Regions from separate parts of the Fictibacillus sp. S7 genome, predicted to be linked through region 1. Evidence: riboswitches for the same ligand, from Rfam matches in the RefSeq annotation. Region 1 holds a riboswitch; each other region holds the start of a gene.

The links. A riboswitch is a leader RNA that binds a small molecule or an ion and turns the genes downstream of it on or off. The one in region 1 is predicted to bind cobalamin.
Region 2: another riboswitch for cobalamin. It lies ahead of DMO16_RS09260 ((2Fe-2S) ferredoxin domain-containing protein); the one in region 1 lies ahead of DMO16_RS20945 (ABC transporter substrate-binding protein).
Region 3: another riboswitch for cobalamin. It lies ahead of DMO16_RS07755 (ribonucleoside-diphosphate reductase subunit alpha); the one in region 1 lies ahead of DMO16_RS20945 (ABC transporter substrate-binding protein).

What each region holds. Positions count from the first base shown of each region.
Region 1 covers NZ_QJKL01000001.1:4,125,689-4,127,889, reverse strand. Annotated here, with positions in the region: gene DMO16_RS20950 (FecCD family ABC transporter permease) at 1-178, opposite strand, end outside; gene DMO16_RS20945 (ABC transporter substrate-binding protein) at 141-1,100, opposite strand; cobalamin riboswitch at 1,233-1,422, opposite strand; gene DMO16_RS20940 (GNAT family N-acetyltransferase) at 1,458-2,024, opposite strand; gene DMO16_RS20935 (tartrate dehydrogenase) at 2,198-2,201, opposite strand, start outside.
Region 2 covers NZ_QJKL01000001.1:1,803,818-1,806,018, reverse strand. Annotated here, with positions in the region: gene ppsA (phosphoenolpyruvate synthase) at 1-42, opposite strand, end outside; gene DMO16_RS09265 (hypothetical protein) at 406-891, opposite strand; cobalamin riboswitch at 1,101-1,287, shown strand; gene DMO16_RS09260 ((2Fe-2S) ferredoxin domain-containing protein) at 1,485-1,874, shown strand; gene DMO16_RS09255 (cytochrome c biogenesis protein CcdA) at 1,874-2,201, shown strand, end outside.
Region 3 covers NZ_QJKL01000001.1:1,530,717-1,532,917, reverse strand. Annotated here, with positions in the region: gene DMO16_RS24170 (hypothetical protein) at 37-210, shown strand; gene DMO16_RS07760 (CBS domain-containing protein) at 344-757, shown strand; cobalamin riboswitch at 817-1,017, shown strand; gene DMO16_RS07755 (ribonucleoside-diphosphate reductase subunit alpha) at 1,148-2,201, shown strand, end outside.

The DNA of each region.
Region 1 (2,201 bases):
CGGGAACAGGATAGTGAAAAATATGGGCGCCTAATATTTGAATAACATGAAAAAGGGGGATAGGTATGGAACCTACCGAAATCCCCAATGCAACGGCGAGGCACATTAACAGCAGCACTGCGCCGTATGAAATAATTAGTTTACTTTTTGTAAACGTCCGGATAGATGGCTTTTGCAAGCTCCTCCACTCCTTCAATCAAACGCGGCCCCGGTCTTGTCACCTTGTCTGAGTGCACATCATAAATGTTCTTGTTTTTAACAGCCGGAATGTCTTTCCATCCTTTACGGGAGAGAATCTGCTCTTTCGGATTTTTGGAATAATATCCGTACGTGGTCACGATCACATCGGGATTGTATTTGACCGGCTGTTCTTCTGAAACCTTTGACCATCCCTTCAGGCTTCCCGCGGCATTTTTTGCATGGATGGCGGTCAGCATATCATCAATGAACGTTCCTTTACCTGCTGTATAAATTTCAGGAGCCGGTGCCACTTCCACCCAGACTTTCTTTTCCTTTTTCACTTGCTTTGCTTTTTCTTTGATGTCGGCAAGATCATCCTTCATGGACTTAACGATCTTATCCCCCTGTTTTTGGGTGCCTGTTGCTTTTGCAATCATGTTTATGGACTTGTACGTGTCTTTAAAGTTCTGTGCTTCATTAATTACAACAACTTTTATACCAGCGTTTTTGAGCTGGTCGATTCCTTGCTTGGAAGTGTGTGCACTTGAAGCATGAGCAAGCACAAGATCCGGTTTCATGCCAACAATCTTTTCGACGTTAAAGTCCATGCCGCCAATCTTTGTTTTTTTTGTGGCAGCTTCCGGATAATTATCGAAGTCAGAAACACCGACGATTTCCTTGTCCAGACCGAGTGCAAATGCGACCTCGGTATTGCTCGGAATCAGCGAGACAATTTTCTTTGGCTTCTTCTCAATTTTTACATTTTCGCCTGATGCATCTTTAATGGTTACGGGGAATTCACTTTTTGGTGAATTGGCACCCTTTTCTTTTTTGTCTGCTGACTGGTTTCCGGCTGAACAGCCGGCCATGACGGCGATGACGAGCAGCAGCATCATGGTAATCTGAGTTAATTTCTTCACGTTTTCCACGCTCCTGTATGTACTTCTTTTAGCTGATCGTTTTGTGCAAACAAAAAAGCCCTCCCTTCGGAGAGCGAATCAACAGTAACTCATTTTTCAATGATTACAATTGCTTCACCTTTTCCTCGAAGGATCGCACATGCGGCTAAGGCAGGTCTCCTGACTCTCGGTCATCGAACATCTTCTCCTTCCCATTCTTTAACGAACAGTGGATATAAAAGAAGCTCTACCGATTACAGTGGCGGGACCGTGCTGGGATTGAACCAGCTTCCCTTTTAACGTTTTATTTGACATAAAACGGACCTTAACCGTTATTCAGCTATTTTCATTATAACGCTTTGCCGTAAAATGAAAAGGTTATTTTACGGCCGCCTTATGGGCAGCCGCCGACTCGTGCTCCTGCCAGTCTGATTTCAGGAGGCCTAGCACGTGTATATCATAATAGCGCTCCTCATCATAGTGAGCCAGCCGCCTGATCCCCTCTCTTTTAAAACCAAGAGTATCAAGAAGATGCAGGCTTCTCTCGTTATATTCGAATACCTCTGCATCTATCCTGTGCGTTTCCTCCTGAAATAGATGGTGAAATATCCCTTTCAAAGCTTCGCGCATATATCCTTTTCCTCTCTCCTCGCCCAGCCCGAACCGGAGCCACCCGAAACGCTGAATACTCCCCATCCAGTTAAAGCGGACATAGCCCACCGGCTTCCTGCTTTTCTTTTCCAATACCATCAAATAAGTTTCATTTGGGAGTACAAGGCTTTTTTCGATATCCTGCCTCTGGTTGCCTTCGTTGATAATGGTCATGCCTCCGGTAGACATCTTTCGAAACAAAGGATCGCTTTTCCAGTGAGCGATAACCCCTGCATCACTCGATTTGATTTCGCGGATACAGAGCCGTTCAAGGTTCATTTCGAACATCGACATGTTTCTCACTCCCCCTTCAATCTCCAAAATTCTATTGTTGTAATACTTATCATAATATGAGTCTATGTAACAAGGAATATCTATCTTTATGTTCTTCTTAAAACCTGTTTGATTCACATCACGGAGTCAATCAGAAAAAAGCAGGCCACATGTTAATATGACCTGCTTCTTTATCAT
Region 2 (2,201 bases), 2.3 Mb from region 1:
GGTTTTTTCGATTTCCCGAAAATTGAGCACATAGGAACTCATTCACATCTCTCCTAACCTTAACGATTCTTAGGGTTTTTAGACCCTTGCTCTGATTATTTTATAGAAAAAATAAACGATTAACAGTCTTATATTATTTTCCTTTATATGGTATGATAAAGATGGGAGATAACATTCAAATGTTGATTTGAAGAAAAAACCATACATAAAAACATCTAAGCAGCGAATCAAAATAAGGTTGGGAGCATTTCTTCAATAAGAAGGAATGCTTCCTTTTCGTTAAATGACTTTGTTACATAAAATGAGACGGTGTATGAATTGGAAAGGAAATCGTAATCAGGTAATAGCTTCCATGGGTATGGTGTAATCCAGCTGACACTAAAAAAAGAACTGCCTTAGCAGTCCTTACTTTCCCGTATGCCGTTCCAGAAAATCATTGATTTTATAGGTCTCTTTTCCTCCGTATGTATAGCTGAATCCGTAAAGTGAAGCCTGGTTGGCGAGATCGCTCAGGATGCGGTAAAGATAGACGACTGCTCTCGGCTGGTTATCATTTTTGACTAAATGCTGGAGCTGGTTGATGTTGGAGATGTCTTTTGTGATTTTGGGGTCAGGAATGTTAGCGGCAAGCACTCGTAAACTCCCAAAATCGATATCGTTGAACTCGCTCCTGAAAATGGGAATATTTTTGATTTGGTGGGCAGTTGAAAGATAGCTGATTTGGTTATAGGTTTGTTGAATTTGTTTGGTTAACAGCAGTTCTGAAAAGTAAATGCGTTCTTTATACGGTGTGGGCTTAAGTATGGAGTGGCTTGCCGTGGTGCAGAGCATCAGGATGAAACAAGAAATGAGCAGTGTTCCTGTCGTAAGGGAGAGTGTGAGTTTTTTCAATTTGGCTCTTCATCTCCTTCGGTTTCTTTTTTTAAAGCCTACCAAGATTATCCTTGGAAATCAAATAATAGATGGGAGTTTTGTCAGGGGTGGCAGGGGCAGAAGGAACTAAAAAAGTAACTTTTCAAACAAAAAAGCAGGGATCTCCAACAAAATGACTATTGTGCATTTTCTGAAAGTATAGTAGGTTATGTTCAACACGATTTTTAACTGAATAGGTATTTAAAAGTGCTCAAGTGAACCTTGGGATAATAGGGAAACCGGTGTAAATCCGGTGCAGCCCCCGCTACTGTAAGCATTGATGGACTGTCGATATAGCCACTGGCCAAGAGCTGGGAAGGTGACAGATTCAGGTGATGTGCGAGCCAGGAGACCTGCTTTTAAATGAGTCATACAATTCTCGGAGGGAGGATGACGTCGTTTCTATGTTGCAATATAATCCATTTTGTAAAATGGTTTACATTCGCAGTTACAGGGTGGCCGCGTGTCAATCAACCTTCCGTTTACGTTGTTTAATCAACGGAATTTCTTAAAGGGGGCTGACATGAGAGGCTGCCCTTTTTTGCGTGGAAAAAAGTAGAGGAAGTGATGTTATGACGACATGGAACTTAAACGGAACAATGAGCCATGTGCTCATCTGCAACGGATCAAGCTGTATGAGAAAAGGCGGAGAGGAAGTGACTCAGGCGATTCGCGACGAAATTAAAAAGCTGAAGCTTGACCAGCAGGTGCACACGACCCGGACCCGCTGCAACGGACGGTGCAAGGACGCCTGTGTAGCGATCATCTATCCGGAAGGAACATGGTACAGCGTGCGGGATGAAGAGGCAGCAAGGAAACTTGTCACTAATCACTTGGGAAAAGGTGAAAAGATGAAACAGCATGTGATCTATGAATACGGCGAAGAAGGATTCTGTATGGAGGCAGAAAACGGCTGGACAACCGGCGTTGAGAAAGTGAAGGAAAAGGAGGCCATGAAGTAATGGAATTAATGACCTTTGCGGTGCTGGCGATTTTTATCGGCATGCGCCACGGATTGGATGGTGATCATGTCGCTGCGATCGCGGATATGGTGGGAAGCGAACGTAGACGAAAAAGACAGCTGACGCTGGGGGTCATGTATGCCCTCGGCCATGGAGCTATCGTCTTTTTGATCGGGCTTTTGTCCATCTATGTTGGGGCGAAATTGCCAGAAGGTGCGCAGAGCTATCTGGAGCTCGCCGTCAGTGTAACGCTGATTATTCTGGGCTTGATTATCATCCTGTCTATCTTTCAGCGGAAGAAAGACTATGAGTACAAAAGCCGATTAA
Region 3 (2,201 bases), 2.6 Mb from region 1:
ACTAGATTATGAAAACGCTTTATCGGGAGGTTTCAGATGGGCGGGATATTGCGGAAAGCGATTGAAGAAAGAAAAAAATTTTTGATTCAGATGCTTAAAAAGGCCGGGATCAGCAAGGAGCTGGAATCGCCATTATCCGAACTTGAAGAAGAGTATAAAAGCTGGCTCTATCAACAGGATGCTGTCATAGAACCGGGTAAAAAAGTTTAACACCTTCTTAGTGTGGGAATAAAAATAAAGCATAAGAGTCCTTCTCAGGGCTTTTTTTGTGTGAAAGAAGACCATCCTTTTTGCTATAGTATATAATGAACAGCTGCAATTAAGGGTTAAAGGAGATCACAGCATGAACATCGCTTTTTATCTATTGCCTAAAGATGAGGTAAAATATTTGAATCCTGAATCGACCATTAGGCAGGCTTTGGAAAAGCTTTCGTATCACAAATATACGTCTGTTCCCCTCGTTTCTGAGGAGGGACAATATGTCGGGACTTTGACAGAGGGGGATTTGCTGTGGAAACTGAAAGAGGCTTTTGATCTTGGTTTCCATGACGTAGTGAAAACAAAGTTAAAGGATGTACCGCAGCGGGTGAATAATATTTCGGTTTCCATTAATTCAAATATGGAAGATTTAATCACGCTTGCAACCGACCAAAATTTTATACCTGTAACGGATGATGACGGCCATTTCATCGGCATTATCCGGCGAAGGGATATTATAAAATATTGTGCACGTACCATCTGGGATAACAATAAATAAAGAAAAGGTATTGACAATTACTATATTTAGTGTGAAAGTAGGATTTAAGGAACTAAATATAGTATTATGAAACAATAGGTGTCTGTTAAAGACTTAATAGGGAATCCGGTGCAAGTCCGGAGCTGTCCCCGCAACTGTCATGTGGACGAAACGGAGATCCACTGTGTAAAGAACGCGCACAAAGCTGTGGCTTTTACATGGGAAGGTCCGGAGTAGGATGAAGCAGTAGCCAGTAGACCTGCCATTTGTTTCACGGTTTTGATTCTTCGGGGAGTGAGAAACAAAAGCGGCACCAATCTGCTTTTTGTTTTTTACATACTACGTGTCGTTTTTGGGCTCATCCAATGGATGGGCCTTTTATTTTTGTTTGAAAAGAGAGGAGAGCTATAAATGGCTACAGATATTTCAAGAGTCCAGCAGATAATTGGTGAACTCCAGGAGATTTTAGAGGAATTTCCCCAGCTGAGGCACAGAAATGAATACATAGAAAAAGTCACCTATTTTGCCCATCAGGAGGAATCCACACAAAAGATGCTGAACATGGGGGTTCTTTATGCCCTTGAGAATATTTCCATGGAAGAGCCAGACTGGACCTATGTAGCAGCAAGAATCCACCTGAAAAAGCTGTACCGGGAGGCAGCAAAGAACAGAAACAATGAATCCGGACAACCTTATGGGTCACTGTATGAACTAATTGAGCAGTTGACCGGAATGGGGATTTACGACAGCAGCCTCCTGCGAATGTATTCCAGCGCCGAAATCAACGAGCTTGAGAGCGTAATTAATCCGGATCAGGATCATAAGTTTACCTATATCGGCATTCGGACCCTGGCAGACCGTTATTTGGCTCATTCACATGAAGGCGGCGTGTACGAGCTTCCACAGGAGCGGTTTATGATCGTTGCGATGACACTGCTCTCCAGGGAGCCTGAAGAAAAGCGTCTCGGCCTGGTGAAAGAAGCATACTGGGCGATGTCGAACCTTTACATGACCGTTGCCACACCGACATTGGCGAACGCAGGAAAAAGCTATGGACAGCTGTCCAGCTGCTTCATTGATACGATGGAGGACAGCTTGCGTGGAATCTATGATTCTACAACCGATGCAGCCACTCTTTCCAAAGGGGGCGGGGGGATTGCCGTATATCTCGGTAAAATCAGAAGTCTCGGCTCCGAGATCAAAGGATTCAAAGGAAATTCCTCCGGAATCATTCCATGGGCGAAATTGCTGAACCAGACCGCCGTCAGTGTAGACCAGCTGGGCCAGCGAAAGGGAGCAATTGCCATTTACTATAATGTGTTTGGCAAGGATTTGTTTTCATTCCTTGATGCCAAGCTGAACAATGGGGACGAACGGCAAAGGGTGCATGATTTGTTTCTCGGCCTTTGCATCCCGGATTTGTTTATGGAAAAAACAGAAGCTCGGGATGACTGGTATCTGTTTG